Companilactobacillus allii: one gene and its partner. The protein of the gene in region 1 binds, or shares a complex with, the protein of each later gene. Links are inferred from orthologs where the notes say so. Each region holds a gene or a part of one and is shown in the gene's direction. Other genes may lie near its edges.

What was found.
Region 2: the proteins of BTM29_RS11170 (region 1) and BTM29_RS09770 are in contact, whole or in part, in a crystal structure (PDB 3A7A), measured with the Escherichia coli proteins. The link is inferred for Companilactobacillus allii from one-to-one orthologs.

Annotation. Positions count from the first base shown.
Region 1 is NZ_CP019323.1:2,256,113-2,265,232, reverse strand. The notes cover bases 1,436-4,244. They hold BTM29_RS11170 (glycine cleavage system H family protein), read left to right. Parts: upstream 1,436-2,597; coding sequence 2,598-2,891; downstream 2,892-4,244. Other genes in these bases: BTM29_RS11160 (universal stress protein), read right to left, coding at 3,932-4,244; BTM29_RS11165 (helix-turn-helix domain-containing protein), read left to right, coding at 2,993-3,856; BTM29_RS11175 (FtsW/RodA/SpoVE family cell cycle protein), read left to right, coding at 1,436-2,585. Also shown: mreB (rod shape-determining protein), read left to right, coding at 1-649; BTM29_RS12740 (DNA-directed RNA polymerase subunit beta), read left to right, coding at 658-840; membrane protein insertion efficiency factor YidD, read left to right, coding at 859-1,140; BTM29_RS11180 (DUF2969 family protein), read left to right, coding at 1,150-1,371; more of BTM29_RS11175, read left to right, coding at 1,383-1,435; more of BTM29_RS11160, read right to left, coding at 4,245-4,411; BTM29_RS12970 (hypothetical protein), read right to left, coding at 4,481-4,633; BTM29_RS11150 (replication-associated recombination protein A), read right to left, coding at 4,752-6,053; BTM29_RS11145 (DUF1054 family protein), read left to right, coding at 6,156-6,758; rpsD (30S ribosomal protein S4), read right to left, coding at 6,825-7,433; BTM29_RS11135 (septation ring formation regulator EzrA), read left to right, coding at 7,755-9,120. UniProt on the Escherichia coli protein: The glycine cleavage system catalyzes the degradation of glycine. The H protein shuttles the methylamine group of glycine from the P protein to the T protein.
Region 2 is NZ_CP019323.1:1,978,031-1,987,109, reverse strand. What follows is about bases 3,874-6,641. They hold BTM29_RS09770 (lipoate--protein ligase), read left to right. Parts: upstream 3,874-4,634; coding sequence 4,635-5,648; downstream 5,649-6,641. Other genes in these bases: BTM29_RS09765 (magnesium transporter CorA family protein), read left to right, coding at 5,744-6,641; BTM29_RS09775 (reverse transcriptase-like protein), read left to right, coding at 4,167-4,559; BTM29_RS09780 (EbsA family protein), read right to left, coding at 3,874-4,139. Outside these bases: BTM29_RS09805 (carbamoyl phosphate synthase small subunit), read right to left, coding at 1-51; bifunctional pyr operon transcriptional regulator/uracil phosphoribosyltransferase PyrR, read right to left, coding at 77-604; BTM29_RS09795 (RluA family pseudouridine synthase), read right to left, coding at 713-1,627; lspA (signal peptidase II), read right to left, coding at 1,611-2,072; BTM29_RS09785 (formate--tetrahydrofolate ligase), read right to left, coding at 2,072-3,754; more of BTM29_RS09780, read right to left, coding at 3,738-3,873; more of BTM29_RS09765, read left to right, coding at 6,642-6,688; BTM29_RS09760 (THUMP domain-containing class I SAM-dependent RNA methyltransferase), read right to left, coding at 6,689-7,807; cell division regulator GpsB, read right to left, coding at 8,257-8,952; BTM29_RS09745 (SLOG family protein), read right to left, coding at 9,007-9,079. UniProt on the Escherichia coli protein: Catalyzes both the ATP-dependent activation of exogenously supplied lipoate to lipoyl-AMP and the transfer of the activated lipoyl onto the lipoyl domains of lipoate-dependent enzymes.

The DNA of each region.
Region 1 (9,120 bases):
TGAAGCTGCTGAACAAGCTGGTGGTGGTAAGGTTTATCTTCAATTAGAACCAAAAGTTGCCGCTGTTGGTGCCGGACTTGATATTTTCAAGCCACAAGGTAATATGGTTATCGATATTGGTGGTGGTACAAGTGATATTGCCGTTCTATCAATGGGAGACGTCGTTACAAGTCGTTCACTAAGGTTTGCTGGTGATAAGATGACAAGTGCGATTCAAGCCTTTGTGAAGCAAAACCATGGACTTATCATAGGTGAGAGAACCTCAGAACAAATTAAGATCGAAATTGGTTGTGCAATGGACGCAGATGAAAGCGTCACATTCTCAGCCAGTGGTATTGATATTGTTAGTGGCTTACCTAAAGAAATCACTATTAATGAAAAAGAAGTTGAGGGAGCACTTAAAGATGGCGTGACGCAAATTGTCGAAGCCGCTAAGGGTGTTTTGGAACAAACTCCACCAGAACTATCTGCTGATATTATTGATCGTGGTATCATGCTAACTGGTGGTGGATCATTACTTAAGAATCTTGACAAACTTTTGGCAGATGAATTACAAGTTCCTGTTTTACTTACAGAGAGTCCACTTGATTCAGTTGCATTAGGTACAGGGATCTTATTAGATAATATTGAAAAACATAAGAAATATTAAGGTGAATAATGAAACGAGACTTTGGTAAAGAATATCGTCGTGATATTTTCAGGAAGATTGGTTGGATCTTATTAATTATGCTTATTTTCTTAGTTCTAGGCATGTTTATTGGTTCAGCGCTAGGTGGTTCCAATCCACTCGCTGTACTTTGGCCCGGAACTTGGATGCATATGTTTGATTTCTTGAGATAACTATGATAAAAAAAACTAATAATTGGATTAGTCCATATATATCAAAAATTTATATCACCAGTTTTACCACCAAGTTGTCGGTATTATCCAACTTGTTCTACATATTTTATAGATGCAGTAAAAAAACATGGTGCGATTTTGGGTTCAATTATGGGAGTATCACGTATATTACGTTGTAATCCCTTCGTTCGTGGTGGTGTTGATCCTGTTCCGGATAATTTCACCATCTTTCGGAATCCTCATCCAGAAGATTACGAGGATGAAATTATTGCTCAGAAATTTCACAACGGAAAAGAATAGGAAGATTTAATGTCTAAGAAGAAAAAAGCAATTGAGATTAACCTAAAAGATATAAGTAGTGATCCTGAAAAATATGAACTTTGGGATGGGAAAAAGTATATTGGTACAATCACAAAAGAAGGCGAACGTTACCTTTCCTTTGTTGAAAGTTCTGATACACCATTCAAGTCTGTAAAATTAGACGATGCTATAAATGAATTACTTATGCAATACAATCTACATAATCATTAATAGGTGTAAAAATGCAAATTAGAAATAATAAGAAAGCAAATGATACGGATTCACGAATCGATTACGGAATAATATTTTCCGTAATGATGTTAGCCATTATTGGTCTAATGTCGATTTATGTTGCTACTGTCCAAGATTCCCAGAGTCCTACGCGAAATGTTATTTCACAGGTGGCCTGGTATACGCTTGGAGCAATTATCGTAGCAGTCATAATGCAATTTGATGCTGAACAGCTGTGGCAAGTAGCTAATTATGCATACTATGGTGGATTAGCACTGTTAGTACTGGTGTTGATCTTCTATAGTAGATCATATGCGGTTCAAACAGGTGCAAAGAGTTGGTTTGCAATAGGTTCTTTCACTTTTCAACCATCGGAGGTTATGAAACCTGCGTTTATATTGATGATGGGAAAAGTTATAACTAATCATAATAGTGAGTATCAAGTTCATACATTAAAGAATGACTTTTTACTATTAGGTAAAATGATATTATGGACACTTCCAGTAGTAGTTTTATTGGAATTACAACATGATCTTGGTACGTTATTAGTTTTCGTGGCAATTCTTGGTGGAATGGTACTTGTTTCCGGAATTGACTGGAGAATTATTTTGACTGCCTTCTTATTGGCAGCTGTAGTAGGTGGTACTGCATTAGTATTTGCAACCACTGATTGGGGACGCGAAATACTGACACATGCAGGTTTTAAGTCATATCAATTTGCACGTATTGATAGTTGGTTGAACCCTTCTCAGGATACTTCTGAGAATGGATATCAGATTTGGCAAACGATGAAGGCAATTGGATCAGGACAATTATTAGGTAAAGGATTCAATGTATCTAATGTATATGTACCGGTTAGAGAATCAGATATGATTTTCTCAGTTGTAGGTGAAAACTTTGGATTTATCGGTTCTTGTGTTGTTATATTCTTGTACTTCCTACTAATTTATCAAATGATTCAAGTTACTTTTGACACGAAAAATGAATTTTATGCATATGTGTCAACAGGTGTAATTATGATGATTTTGTTCCATGTTTTTGAAAATATTGGTATGAGTGTAGGACTATTACCTTTGACTGGTATTCCTTTGCCGTTTATATCACAAGGTGGATCAGCCTTGTTAGGTAATATGATTGGTATAGGTCTTATTATGTCCATGCGATATCATCACAAGAGTTATATGTTTGAGAATGGTACTTTTAAGCAAAGATAGGAGTTCATTAAGATGGCAAGTGAAAAGTATTTATGGGTAAAAAAAGGTGACAATACAACACGTATAGGTCTAACATCAGCAGGTCAGGAAGCTTTGGGAAAGGTTAATTTCATTGACTTACCAGTTGTTGGGCGTGAAATAAAGGTGGGAGATTCCACTGGTGAAGTTGAAGCTCAAAAGGCAGTAATTGAGTTTGAGTCACCGGTTTCGGGTACAATAGTGTTGGTTAATGATAAATTAACTGATAATCCGGAATTATTAAATGGTTCTGAGAAAGATGCTTGGCTTTTTGAAGTAAATAATTAAATAATTAAAACTTATTGTTTTATTGTTGCTTATTTCTTGCAACTTTTTTTCAGAACTGTTTAAATTATCCTGAAATTAATAAATGAATGGGGATAATTCAAATGAAAATTTTAGGTGATAAAATTCGCCATTACAGAAAGCTCAGAGGTATTTCTCAATCTGAGCTTGCCGACGGCATATGTACGCAGGCAACTGTAAGTCTGATTGAAAAGAAGGACAAAATTCCTAGCATGGAAATCTTGGTTCGCATTTGTGAAAGACTGGGTATCACAATGAACCTTGTGATTGTTAACGATGATAGTCAAATCTATTCAATTATATCTGATATTAAAAATTCGTTTTATCAGGATGATTATCAAGGTATCAGTGATAAGTTGAATAAATTGAATAATATCAATGTTAATAACAAACAGGAAATTAAGTTAATTCATTTCTTCAATGGGTTAGTCGAATATGAAATTAACGGTAATTTTGACAAAGCAATCTTTGATTTTAATCGTGCTATGAATGTTAATATTTCAAATATTGATATGTATGATATTTTGATTGATGTTTATACTGCTAAAGCATACGTTGATAAGAAGTCTCTTGATGAATCCTTGGTGTATTACAATCAAGCCAAGGAATTGATTCAAGCTAGTGCTGAAAAGATCAGTGAGGACAATTATCACGATAGTATTTTGATTTATGCTAATATGTCTAGTTTGTCTATTGATTTGAATGATAATCAAAAGGCTATAGATTATGCTAATGAAGGAATATTTCTCGCTAAGAGGGAACAATCATTGTTTAAATTAGATTCAATGTATTGTTCAATGGCTGAAGCTGGTACTCGTGAAGGTAAAAAGTCCGATGAGAACTATATCAAAGCATATGTACTTTCCAGCATAAATGATAATAAGCATATTTTTGATAAATTAAAATCAAAAATTGAAGAAATGAATCTGAATATTTTTAATAAGTAATAATTAAAAATTATTAATTTCAAATAAAAAAAGTGAGCTGATTAATTAAAATCAGCTCACTTTTTTCTAATAATATTATTGTTTTTTGCTTGGTTTTTGAATTGATTTGTTATCCAAGTCAGTTCTAACTACAAGAACATCACATGCAGCAGTTCTTGTTACATATTCAGTAACTGATCCGATAAGTAATCTTTCCATAGCGTTAAGACCAGTTGCACCGATCATAATTAAATCCACATTCAATTTCTTAGGAAAATCTGTGGCAATAATTGCTTTGGGTGCACCATATTCAATACTATAGTCAATGTCAGAAAGACCGGCATCTTTAGCAGTCTGAACATAGCTTTTAACTGTTTCTTTAGCTTTTTCAGTAATTTGCTCAACCATAGTTGAATCAAAGCTTGATACATTTTGGAATGCACGTGTATCAATTACATGCAATAGATGAACTGCGGCTTTGTTTCTTTTGGCAACTTCAACTGCCTTTTTAAATGCAAGTTCTGCTTCAAATGAGCCGTCGATTGGTACGAGAATGTTTTTATATTGTTGTAACATGATTATCACCCCGTTGATTATTTCTTTATCTACACCCTTATTTTAGTTGATTGAGGAAGATAAATACAGTCATCTGCCAATATTTGCTAAATAAATTGAAAATCCAGCGGCAACAACGCTTCCCAATATAAGGGTAATGAAATTGCTTTCTTTAGAACCGACAATCATAATGATTATTCCAGTGATAGAGATCAGAACTAGTAGGACAGCTGTAATTATCATGATGCTTCTCAGATTTAGATTTTCATTTGGTGAATAAATCAAAAATTTTCTATTTCTATGAGTCCATAAATTATATGCTAATGCTAATAAAAAAATTATGAAAATTAGCATTAAAGTTTTAATTGCCATTCTTATTATCACTCCGTTTTGCCTTTATTTTTAAATCACTAAGTTGATCCATTCGTATTTTCAGTGCTTGTTCATATTTACCCGTTGAATTTGGCGTATAGTATTTTGTATTTACCAAATTATCTGGAAGGTATTGTTGATTTACCCATGCATTTGGATAACTATGGGGGTATTTGTAATTTACACCATGACCAAGCTTTTTTGCCCCACTATAATGTGCATCTTTTAAGTCATCAGGGATATGTGTTGCTTTACCATTTCTAACGTCAGATAGTGCAGAATCAATGGCCGCCATTCCAGAATTTGATTTTGGACACAGACATAGATCAATTACAGCATCAGCTAATGGAATACGTGCTTCAGGAAGACCAACCATTTGAGCAACTTGTGCGGCCTGTACGGCTCGAGAACATGCTTGAGGATTTGCTAGGCCAATATCTTCATACGCGCACACTAGAAGCCTTCTGATGACTGTGGTGAGCTCTCCGGCTTCTAATAGTCTAGCCAAGTATAACAATGCAGCGTCTGGATCGCTACCACGGATAGATTTTTGAAAAGCAGAAATGACATCATAGTGGCTATCACCATTTTTGTCGGCTGAAATAGCCTTTTTCTGAACTGATTCCTCGATAGCTTGTAAGTCTATATGAATTACGTCGTCTTTTTTCTCAGTTGATAGAACAGATAACTCTAGCCCGTTCAAAATACTTCTTAAATCGCCGTTTGTTGAGTTCACCAGTAATTCTAGTGCATTATCATCCAATTTAACTTTATAATTTCCGAGACCATTTTCTTTGTCCTCTAAAGCTCGTTTGACTGCTTGTTTTAAGTCAGTAGGTTCTAAGGGCTTTAATTCGAAAATTTGAACTCTAGAACGAATAGCAGGACTAATATTGATATATGGGTTTTCAGTTGTGGCACCTATCAAAATAATCGAGCCACGTTCTAATAAAGGTAGTAGAAAATCTTGTTTGGTCTTGTCTAGTCGATGAATTTCATCAAGAAGTAATACGACAGTTCCACTCATTTTTGCTTCTTCGGCAACTATTTGTAAATCTTTTTTGCTGTCAGTGGCAGCGTTTAATTTTCGAAATGCGTATTTGGTACTACCAGCTATGGCGCTGGCGATACTTGTTTTGCCAATACCAGGTGGTCCGTATAGAATCATTGATGATAGCATCTTGGCGTTTACCATTCTACGAATAATTTTATTTGGACCCACTAGATGTTGCTGGCCGACGACTTGATCGATATTCGTCGGTCTCATACGATATGCTAGTGGTTTTTGCATGTTACCTCCTATATAGTACAATAAGTATATTCTACAACAGCTAATGAATAAAAACGATATTGAAATCATGGTTCATAAATAAGCAATGGAAGGTAGTCAGTTATGTTTGATAAGAGTGATTTTGACGTATTTAATAATGATACCTTATCTGGACGTTTAGCACTAATTAAAGAAAATTTAGATCCTAAATTTGAAATATTTGGAAATAAATTACTTGATAGTCTTGAAAAGAAATACAATGATACATTTTACTTAAAAATTGCTAAACATCAAAGAAGAACTAAAAATCCGCCACCAGATACATGGTTGGCAATTAATTTGGATAAAAAAGGATATAAGAAGACACCACATCTAGAGTTGGGATTGTGGCCGGATCGATACTTTATAACGTTCAGTCTTCTAGCAGATGCATATAAGCGACCTAATTATTATCCATTGATTAAATCATGGAATAATAAAATAGTCGATGAAAATTGGATGGTATCAAACAATCATACAATAGCGGAAATGAATAATCCCAATAGTTATTCTTCGACTGTCGACAGGTATTCAAAAATAAAATCTAGTGATTTTGTAATAGGGTATAATCTTCTGAAAGATTCCAAAGAGGTTAAACAGGGGAATTATGATAAATTATTATTTGATAAATTCATGAATTTAAGTGAATTATTAGTTCAAGCAAATAAAGAGGTCGCGGAGAAATAATCCGCGACCTCTTTTATTAATTTTAATAAAAAAAACATCCACATAAAGTGAATGTTTTGAGAAATATTAAAGAATTTGGTTGTAGTATTCAACAATTAGAGATTCATCAATATTTGGTTCTAACTCATCACGTTCTGGGTTACGTACTAGTGATCCTGTCAATGTGTTATCATCGAAGTTAACAAAACCAGGACGACCAACAACATTTTCAAGGTTAGCTTTAACAATAGCTAAGTCCTTTGACTTTTCACGAAGGCTGATCTTTTGACCAATTTTAACTTCGTATGATGGAATATCAACACGTTTGCCATCAACTGTGATGTGACCATGGTTAACAAGTTGACGAGCTTGTGGACGTGAGCTTGCTAAACCTAATCTATAAACAACGTTATCAAGACGTGTTTCAAGAAGAACCATCAAGTTAACACCATGGATACCATCAAGCTTACCAGCACGGTTAAATAGATTACGGAATTGACGTTCGTTAACGTCATACATGAAACGTAACTTTTGCTTTTCAGCTAATTGTTGACCGTATTCTGAAACCTTACGACGATTGTTTTGGCCATGTTGACCAGGAGCATAGTTACGACGAGCGATTTCCTTACCTGTACCTGAAAGTGAGATTCCTAAACGACGTGATAATTTCCAACGTGGGCCTGTATATCTAGACATAAATAAATTCCTCCAAAATTTTGTATGGAGTAAAATAATTAACAAGAGTTTAACATTCGTGCAGTTACCGCTACAATTTTCACCACATGCAGCCGTAGGTTACTAGTTGAACAAATGTCGGTAACTGTTGACGTTCTTGCCACTCTTTGCTGCATATTTTACACGAAGACTAGTGTACCGTGATTGCTATGCAATGTCAAAAGAATTTTTTGGCCCAATATTTAAAACTTTATTATGAAAGATGATTATATTAAATAGTATAGTTGGTTCTCTGGTATAATTCAGGGTATATGATATTGAATCATTATTAGGGGTGTTAAAGTGTCGATAATTATTATTGGAATAATCTTAGTAGTTTTGATCTTTCTTTGGTATATGTGGTTTCTCCAAAAGAGAAATGCAAGTACTTTAAATTCGTATAAACAAAGAGCCGATGAATTAAAGAAGGACAAACTTACAGATAAGTTAAGAAAAATAGAAGATATGAATCTTACAGGTGCTAGTCATGATCAATTTAGCAACTATAAGACTGACTATCAAAAACAATTAAACGATGTAGTTCCGTCCATTTTGACAGAGATTCGTAGTGCGGAATATAAAAATACTCAGTTTAATGTATTTGGCTCCGCAAAAGAATTAAAAAAAGTTGATGGTGATCTAACTCAATTAAAGGAAAACATTGATGGTATTTCAAGTTCATTGGATGAGTTATCAAAAAGTGATGAATTGAATGCTACCCAAAGTGAGGCACTTCAACAATCATACGAGGATTTACGCAAGAAAATTTTGACTCAATCATTTAATTATGGATCAGCTGCGGAGAATCTTGAGGATGAATTGAGTGAGATTGCTGAATTGTTGGATAAAGAGGCCCAATTAACCAAAAAGGGTGACCATATTGAAGCTGGACAGTATCTGGATGATGTAAAAATCAAACTTGGATTAATAACTGATCAATTAAAAGTTATTGAACCACTTTATCATGAGTTAAGTGAGGTTTTCCCAGGTCAAATTGAGGAAATCAATACAGTTTATCAAAAACTTTTGAATCAACAATTCAATTTTGAAGAAGATATTGAATCATTGATTAAGAATATTCAAAATAGTCTGGATTTAGCAAATTCTGAATTAGGTGACTTGAATTTTGATTACGTTAACAATACTAATGAAGAAATACGTCAGGGAATCGATCACTTGTATGAAGTTTTAACACAAGAAATTGATGCTAAACAAAGTGTATTGAAGCAACAAAAGCCAGTTTTAGATTACATTAATCACGCAAAGTTCCAACACAATAGTCTGGACAATCGTGTACAGAAACTAAGTATCAATTATATTTTGAATGATGATGATGTTAAGAAATTTAGCAACAACTTGGCTGAGTTGAATGACATTAGATCTCGTTATGATCAAGATGTTCAAAATATTGCTGATAAAAGTTCGATTTTTTCAAAAGCCGAGGAAGACTTCAAATCAATAGTTTCGAAGTTAGATGATATTGAATCAAGTGAGAAATCAATTAATGATAATATGAATCAAATGTTGTCTAGTGAAAGAATCGCTAGAAATAGTGTAGAAAAGTATGCAAAACGATTAGAGATTCAAAAGAAAATTGTTGAACAGCTTCGTTTGAATGGTTTGCCAGATGATTATTTAGATTACTTCTATATGGTATACGATGAAATAA
Region 2 (9,079 bases), 280 kb from region 1 along the record:
TCCCACACCGGGGAAGACGGTTCCATCTTCTAAAATTAAATAACGCTTCATTAAAAAGCAACTCCCCTAAACTAAATTACTCGATTTCGATTTTATCTTCTCCATCGATTTCTTTCATGGAAACTTTTATTTTTTCTTTTTGAGAAGTAGGAATATTTTTGCCAACAAAGTCAGCACGAATTGGCAACTCACGATGTCCACGATCTACCAATACTGCCAAAGATATTTTCTTAGGACGACCAACTGTCATGAGTGCATCCATTGCCGCACGAATTGTTCTACCTGTATACAAAACATCATCTGTCAGAATAACATGTTTATCATTAATGTCTACATCAAGTGGTTGTGGTGTTACTTCAAGAGGATTCTTTTCCTCATTAGTAACATCATCCCTATATGGCGTTATATCTAATTCAGCAACCGGGATACTGATATTCTCCAATTGTTTTAAACGAGATTCAATTCTATGCGCCACATAAACTCCTCGAGTTTTTATTCCCACTAATACTAAATCATCAATTCCCTTATTTCGTTCAATAATTTCATAAGTAATACGAGTTAGTGCACGTGTCATTGTTTGCCCATCAATTATCTCTTTAGCCATAATTATTCTCCTCTTCTTTAAAAAAACACCCACATTTTGATTAGTGTGAGTGTTTTAAATATGATCCTCACATAACTAAATTCAGATTATAGCACAACTACTAGTGTGTCAACCGCGTAATTCCTTTAAGGTATCAAGGAATATTTTAGGTGGCTCAACTGAGAATTGCATCCACTCATGTGTTCTTGGATGTTCAAATCCAAGTGTTTTCGCATGAAGAAATTGTCCATTCCCCTCTAGTGTGTTCTTAGGTCCATACAATGGATCTCCAGCTACTGGATGTCCGATGTATTGCATATGTACTCTAATTTGATGAGTACGACCTGTTTCTAATTTTAATTTAAGTAGTGAGTAATTTTCGAATTGTTCCAAAACCTCAAAATGAGTAACTGCATTACGACCATCGTCAACAACGGCTTGTTTCTTACGATCATACTTTGAACGGCCTAATGGAGCATTTATCTTCCCCTTAGACTCTTCAAAACCACCATGGACGATTGCGACATACTCTCTGAGATTAGTCTTTTCCTTTAGTTGTTTCATCAATGATCTCTTAGCCAAATCATTTTTTGCAACCATCAATAAACCTGATGTATCTTTATCGATCCGATGCACAATACCTGGACGAACCATATCATCATCGTTAATTTTACTGTGATACAAAATGGCATTAACTAAAGTACCATCACGATGTCCAGCTGCTGGGTGAACTACCATCCCTTGTGGCTTATTAACCACCAAAACATCTTCATCTTCGTAAATGACATCTAGTGGTATATCTTGTGGAACTGCCTTCATTGGTTTTTCTTCAGGAATAACCAATGTTATCTTATCACCGTGTTTAAGCTTCATACCAGCTTTGGTAGCAGTTTCTCCATTTACTAAGATATTTTCGTCTTTAATAAACTTTTGAATTTGTGAACGAGTGAAATCTTCTAGATTCTCACTCGCAAAATTATCTAATCTAGCTTTTTTAGTATCGTTAAATACTAATTCTATTGGTTCATCAGTTATTTTTGTCACCTTCTGTCATAAATATTAAAGAAATAATAATCAATATAACTCCTATTGTAATATACGTATCAGCTAGATTAAAAATTGGAAAATTGATGAAATCTAAACTGAACATATCTATTACATAATGATGTGTAAATCTATCTATTGCATTCCCTATTGTACCAGATAATAAGAATAACAATGAAAAACGGTATACATAATCTTTTTTATCAGACTTAATAAATAAATAAAGTAAAATTATTACTGCCACAATGGTAACTATGTAGAAGAAAATCATTTTTCCCTCTAACATGCTCCATGCTGCTCCGGTGTTTGTAATATGAGTTAGAGACAAAATACCCGGAATGAATTCATGAAACGACAATGTGGGGATGTTAGTAGCAACATAATACTTCAATGACTGATCACCAACGATTAATCCAATGAACAAAACAATATAAACGATCGGCACTAGAATAACCCGCTAATTCTGCCGTCATTGTCAACATCCATATTTAATGCGGCCGGTTTCTTTGGTAAGCCTGGCATTGTCAAGACATTACCAGTTAATACAACTATAAATCCTGCTCCAAGTTTAGGAACAATTTCTTTAACATGTAAAGTAAAGTCACGAGGAGAACCCAATTTCTTTGGATCATCACTCAATGAGTATTGCGTTTTGGCAATACATATTGGTAAATCATCCCAAGCGTTATCTTTTAATGACTGTAATTGTCGTGTTGCCTTAGCACTGTATTCGACATTATTAGCTCCGTATACTTCAGAAGCAATAGTATCTATTTTTTCAACAGTAGGCTGAGCATCTTCATATAAGCGATTATAAGTTGATTCTTTATCAGCAGTTCTAACTACCATCTTAGCTAGATTAATACCACCCTTAGAACCCTTGTGATGAATGTCAGCGACTGACACTTCAACTCCAAGCTCATCACAAAGTGATTGTAAAAGCTTTATCTCATTATCAGTATCAGTTTCAAATTTATTGATTGCTACAACAACAGGTATATGATAATATCTCATATTTTTAACATGACGCTTAAGATTCTTAAATCCAAGGTTTAAAGCATTTAAATTTTCATCTTGTAAATCTGCTAACTTCTGACCACCATTGTATTTGAGAGCTCTTATAGTCGCAACGACAACGATTAAATTAGGTGCATGATCAAGCTTTGGAGTAACGATATCCATAAACTTCTCACCACCAAGATCAGCACCAAAACCAGCTTCAGTGATTGTATAATCGCCTAATTTCATAGCTAATTTAGTAGCAAGGATACTATTACATCCATGAGCAATATTAGCAAAAGGACCACCGTGGACAATTGCTGGAGTATTTTCTAGTGTTTGCACTAAATTTGGTTTCAAAGCATCTTTTAGCAACATCGTAATGGCGCCTTCAACATGCAAATCACGAACAAATATCGGCTTTTTGTCATATGTAAAGGCAATCAAAATATTTGAAATACGTTCCTTTAAATCATCAATATCTTGTGACAAGCACAACACAGCCATTAATTCACTGGCTACAGTAATATCAAAATGATCCTCACGTGGAATAGAGTTAGCTGGACCACCAAGGCCTATTGTGATATTACGCAAGGCACGATCATTTATATCTAATGCTCTTTTCCAAATAATTCTTCTAGGATCAATCTTTAATTCATTGCCTTGATGCAAATGATTATCGATTAAAGCCGCCAAAGTATTGGTGGCACTAGTTAAAGCGTGCATATCACCCGTAAAATGTAAATTAATATCTTCCATTGGAACTACTTGAGCGTATCCACCACCAGTAGCACCACCCTTCATACCCATAACTGGGCCCAAAGATGGCTCACGTAATGCTAGAATTGACTTCTTACCAATTGCACGTAATGAATCCGCAAGTCCTATAGCAACCGTAGATTTGCCTTCTCCAGCTGGTGTCGGATTAATAGATGTAACTAAAATCAGTTTGCCATTATCTTGCTCAGTAGCCTTTTTGATCCCACTAGCAGAAATCTTAGCCTTATAATGTCCATATGGTTCTATATCACTAGAATCAAGTCCAACACTTTGAGCTATTTCTTCAATATTTTTCATATTTTCATGTTCATTAATTTGAGCTATTTCAATATCACTTGGAAATGCCATTATCTCCACCCGCTTCTTTCTTAATTCCCTTTAAAATTTTCGTAGTTGAAGTGACCCTCAACGGAAAATAATCACGATTATCAAATAAAAATTCGATAGTCAATTTATTAATTGTTTCTATTTTGACATCTGTTCGATTAAACACACGTGCTTTATAATAATTAGGTTCCTTAATTATGATCTTGCCATCATCAAACTTCACCCAGGAATTAGTTACAATATAAATTACGAAAACTATTCCCAAAATCCATACAAGAAATGGAATGAAGCTAAAACTAAATATTTCTAGCTGTAAAATCACTCCCAAACACAGAATACTAAACGCAAGTGACCACACAATAATTCCCCATGAGCCCGTGGGTTGAACAAAAAATTTCTTTGACATATCTACTCCTGAAAGGTTTTTAATAAGATGATTAAATTGTACACCGACGCTGGTTTAAATACTAATTTAAATCTTGCTGCCACTTCATACGTAATAAAATATAATGACCAAATTATCAAGCACGTTGAACAGCAACAACCACTCGATAATCACTATCTAGAATTCTTAGCCTTGAAACTGGCCTTAGACGATATGAACAGACAACATATCAATGACGATATCTTATTCATTCACTCTGATAGTAAAATTTTAACAGATAGTATTGATAAACTTTATTCTAAACATTACCAAGCTATCTTAGATCCAATTCTAGAAAGTCTAACCAAATTTCCATCTTACTTTGTTAAACATATTTCCGATAAAGATAATAACACTGCACATAGTCTAATTCATCAAGAACTAATTAAACTCCGAAAGTAAATGTTTTTAATGTTCCCTTTGTGAAATTTGTGATACTATTAAATCGCTTACAAAATTACTTAAGGGGGCACTTTTATGTACTATGTTGTAATGAAAGATCGTGACATTCGTGATAATTTGGCAACTGAACAATATTTAATGAACAATGTTGAATTTGACGAACCATTAGTTTTATTTTATATCGAAGGACCATGTATCATCGTTGGGCGAAATCAAAACACAATGGAAGAGATTAACCCTGATTATATAAAGGATAATAATATTACAGTTACACGTCGTTTATCTGGAGGCGGTGCTGTATATCAAGATCTTGGTAATCTTTGTTTCAGTTTCATGGTTGATTCAGATGACAGTAACTTTGGCGATTTTAAATCATTTACTCAACCTATTATCGATGCATTGCATCAAATGGGTGCAACTAGTGCCGAAGTATCTGGTAGAAACGATCTACTAGTAGATGGTAAGAAATTCTCCGGTAATGCAATGTACTCAAGAAACGGGAAAACATTCTCACACGGTACACTTTCACTTGATGTTGACCTTGATGTCTTGACTAAGGCACTACACGTTCAAAAGGATAAGATTGCTTCTAAAGGCATCAAATCGATCAGAAGTCGTGTTACAAATGTACGTCCCTACCTTGCTAAAGAATATCAAGATTTAACTACTGAACAATTCCGTGACAAATTACTGTTGGAACTATTCCACGCTAACTCCTTAGACGAGATCAAAGATCACGAGTATATCGTTACTCCAGAAGATCAAAAAGAAATTGATAAGCTGAAGGAACAATATTACTACAATTGGGATTGGGTTTATGGAAAATCACCTAAATTCACTGCTAAACAAAGAAAGCACTTTGACATGGGTACTGTTGATGTACGTTACAATGTTGAAGATGGAAAAATCGACACCGCAGAAATATATGGTGATTACTTCGGTATGAAAGATGTTACTGAGATTAAAGAAAAGTTGGTCAATACTAAGTTTGATCGTGATGAAATCCTTTCAGTACTAAAAGGATTCAACTTGGATGATTATTTCAAGGGTATCCCACAAGATCAATTAACTACATTATTTACTCCATAATTTTATTTACTTAAATTTAAAGCAGGTTGATTATTCAATTATCGAATAATCAACCTGCTTTTTTATGATATTATTATTTTTGAGGGAGAACAATAATGATAAATTCACAACCAATAGGCCAAGATTTGACGTTAGTAGATATTAACTCTAAGGAAAATCTCAGTGACAAAGATCGTAATATATTAATTGAAAAATATAATATTACTAATGAAATTTTAGATTACGCTGATGATACAAATGAACGTGCTCGTTTAGAATACGATGAACAAGCAAGTACTTTTTTAATTGTCTTTAATGTACAAAATGAAAATGTTGATGATGACACGCTTTCTGGAAGTACCTTACCCATTTCTTTTGCAATTAAAGGCGATCAACTATTCTTATTCACAAATAATTCGACTCATTACATAAAGGATTACGTAATAAATGCGCATCATCACTTCGAAAGTAGTATAGAGGATCGTATATGGGAGATCATATTCAACACTTTTGATCAAATAACAAGCGATTACAATGACCGTATGAGTGACATTAACCAAGACCGCAATCGAATTCAAAATCACATAAAACGTAGCCGTTCTTCTAAGAACCAAATTTTAGAATTGGCTGAGTTGGAAGATTTGATTACATATATCAGTACAGCTATCAATGGTAATTTTAATGTTGTCAAACAGATTGAAATCATTTCTACTGGTAAAATCCAAGATATAAATCTAACGAAGAAATCTAAAGAGCATCTTCATGATTCGATCATTGAAATTGAGCAAATTAGAGATCAAGCCAATTTAACTTCTGATATTATTGACCGAGTTGCTAATACATACAATAATATTTTGAATAATCAAACAAATACGACCATGAAAATACTGACAGTTTACACAATTGTCTTAAGTATTCCCACGATCGTATCAGGTTTTTATGGTATGAATATGAAACTTCCCGTTGCGGACAAATGGTGGTCATGGTTCTTTTCACTACTTGTCACTGGTGCGTTGATTCTTATGATTTTATGGGACCTTCACCGTCGTGACAGTTTATAATTAATGACGACGTTTTGCCCAATATTGATAATAATCGGCTCTAATCGAACCATTATATAACTTACGTTTCTTAGTAGCTCTTTGTCCATAGTATTTCTCAAATTCCAAATCACTAGTAAGAATATATTTACTCCATGTGGGAGCGGTTGAAAATACCGTTCCCATTTCTTTATACAATTTTCTAACAGTTTCCATATCACTCATACGTTGACCATATGGAGGGTTGGTAATGATAACACCATCATCACCTTCAATTTTCAAATCCTTTACAGCAACTTGCTTAAATTGAATGTCATGTAAAACACCAGCATCGTGAGCATTTAACTTAGCAAGATCAATCATTGAACCATCAATATCACTAGCAAATATATCAAGATCAATATCTTTTTCGTTAGCTCTAGCTTCTTCTTTTAAATTAGTAATTATTTTAGAATCAAACCAATCGAAATCTTCAAATGCGAAGTTACGCTGAATACCCGGCGCAATGTTTCTAGCCAATCGTGCAGCTTCAATTGCAATTGTTCCTGAACCAGTTGTTGGATCGATAAAGGGCATATCAGGATGCCAAACTGTCAATAAAATCATTGCGGCAGCAAAATTCTCTTTTAGAGGAGCCACACCGTGCTCAACACGGTATCCACGTTTATATAATGATGCCCCCGTTGTATCAATGGTTACTTCTACTTGATCTTTATGAATACGCGTTTCAATTTGGAAAGTTGCTCCAGATTCTGGTAAACGACCTCGACGCATATAAACATCAGCCATTTTATTAACAATGGCCTTTTTAGTAATTGCTTGAATATCGCGTTCTGAATGAAGCTCTGACTTAACGGTTCTCGCTTTGATGGGAAATGCTGCATTTAATGGCAACCATTTATCCCAAGCTATTGCGTATACTTTATCAAACAATTCTTCAAATGAAGTTGCTTCAAAAGTTCCAACAATAATCTTAATACGATCAGCACTACGTAACCAAAGATTAGCTTTGGCGATATCTTCATATTCACCATCAAAATATACTTTGCCATTCTCCGTTTGAGTCTCATAACCTAAATCCTGTAATTCACGTGCGGTTATAGCTTCAAAACCGCTTGACATTGTCGCAATTAATTTCATTTCTACCTCTTCATGAGTTTTAATTTTTCATACAAAAAAAGGACGAACAAGTCGTCCCTTACCATAGTAAATTTCTATAAGCCACGTTCTGTTCATGTACCGGCTAGGCACTCCGATACAGTTAGTAATCATCTATCTACAATTACGCCTTCACAGTAGATTCATTTCTCGTTATGAAGCGCCCCTACCAAAGTTTGGGTTGCCCGCTCGCGGGGTTTACCTCGTTCCACTATTACGGTTTCCCGTAATACTACGTCTCTGTGGCACTTTCAAGCTAGTAACACATGGCAAAAGCTTTAGTGCGTTCGCTGCCGTTACCCGAAGGTACCTTGGCTTATTGGGCCAAGCACGGACACTACAAGCATCTCAGCTCGTGCGGGCGTGGACTTTCCTCAGCCTAGATAACTAGGCCGCGATTACTCAAAATTTACCGATGAGTTCATTATACACTAATATTGGTTAAAATTACCATTATTATTAATATTTCCATTAAAACCATTCATATTCTGTCCTTGACGGTTAGATTGAAAATGATTCTGATCATTGAATCCTTGTTGATTATTCATCTGAGGTTGTTGTGTTCCGTGATCAGCATTTTGCTGGTTCATACGAGGATTGATTTCATTATGACCACTTTCAACACCATTCATATTATTAGGAACAGCAGCTGATGCAAATTGTTTAACATTTGCGTCATGACCATTTTCTTCAGGCAATCCATTCGAAAAGTCGTGTCCGAAAACACGATTCTCTAAATTCGATATTCTTTTTAGAATATCAAAATTAGTAGAAGATTCAGCCTCTGCAGCAATAGCACTTGCAGATTTTTGTTGATTCTTCATCTGTGGTCTAGGTCCAACGGCACGGTTTTTCATAGGTTGTGCTTGCTGGGGACGTTGTCCTTTTGATCCCAATTGATTCTTGAGATTTTCATTTTCTGATTGAATACGATTCAACTCATTTGAGTAAGCTTCATAATCCTTGATGATTCCATCTAGGAATTGATCAACTTCTGTAGGATCGTATCCTCTCATCTTTGTTTTAAATTCCTTTTGCAAAATATCATTTGGTTGGAAATTTAAAACAAATTCATTATCGTTATTTGGTTGTGGATTAAATCCATTCATCTGATTCATATTATTCATTTTGAACACCCCAATTTATGTTAGTTAATTATAACAAAAGAACTTACCTTTAAGCTAGTTATCAAACATTATATTAGCAAAATCCTGCATAGTATCAAAATCAACTAGTTCTAATTCGTAATTATTC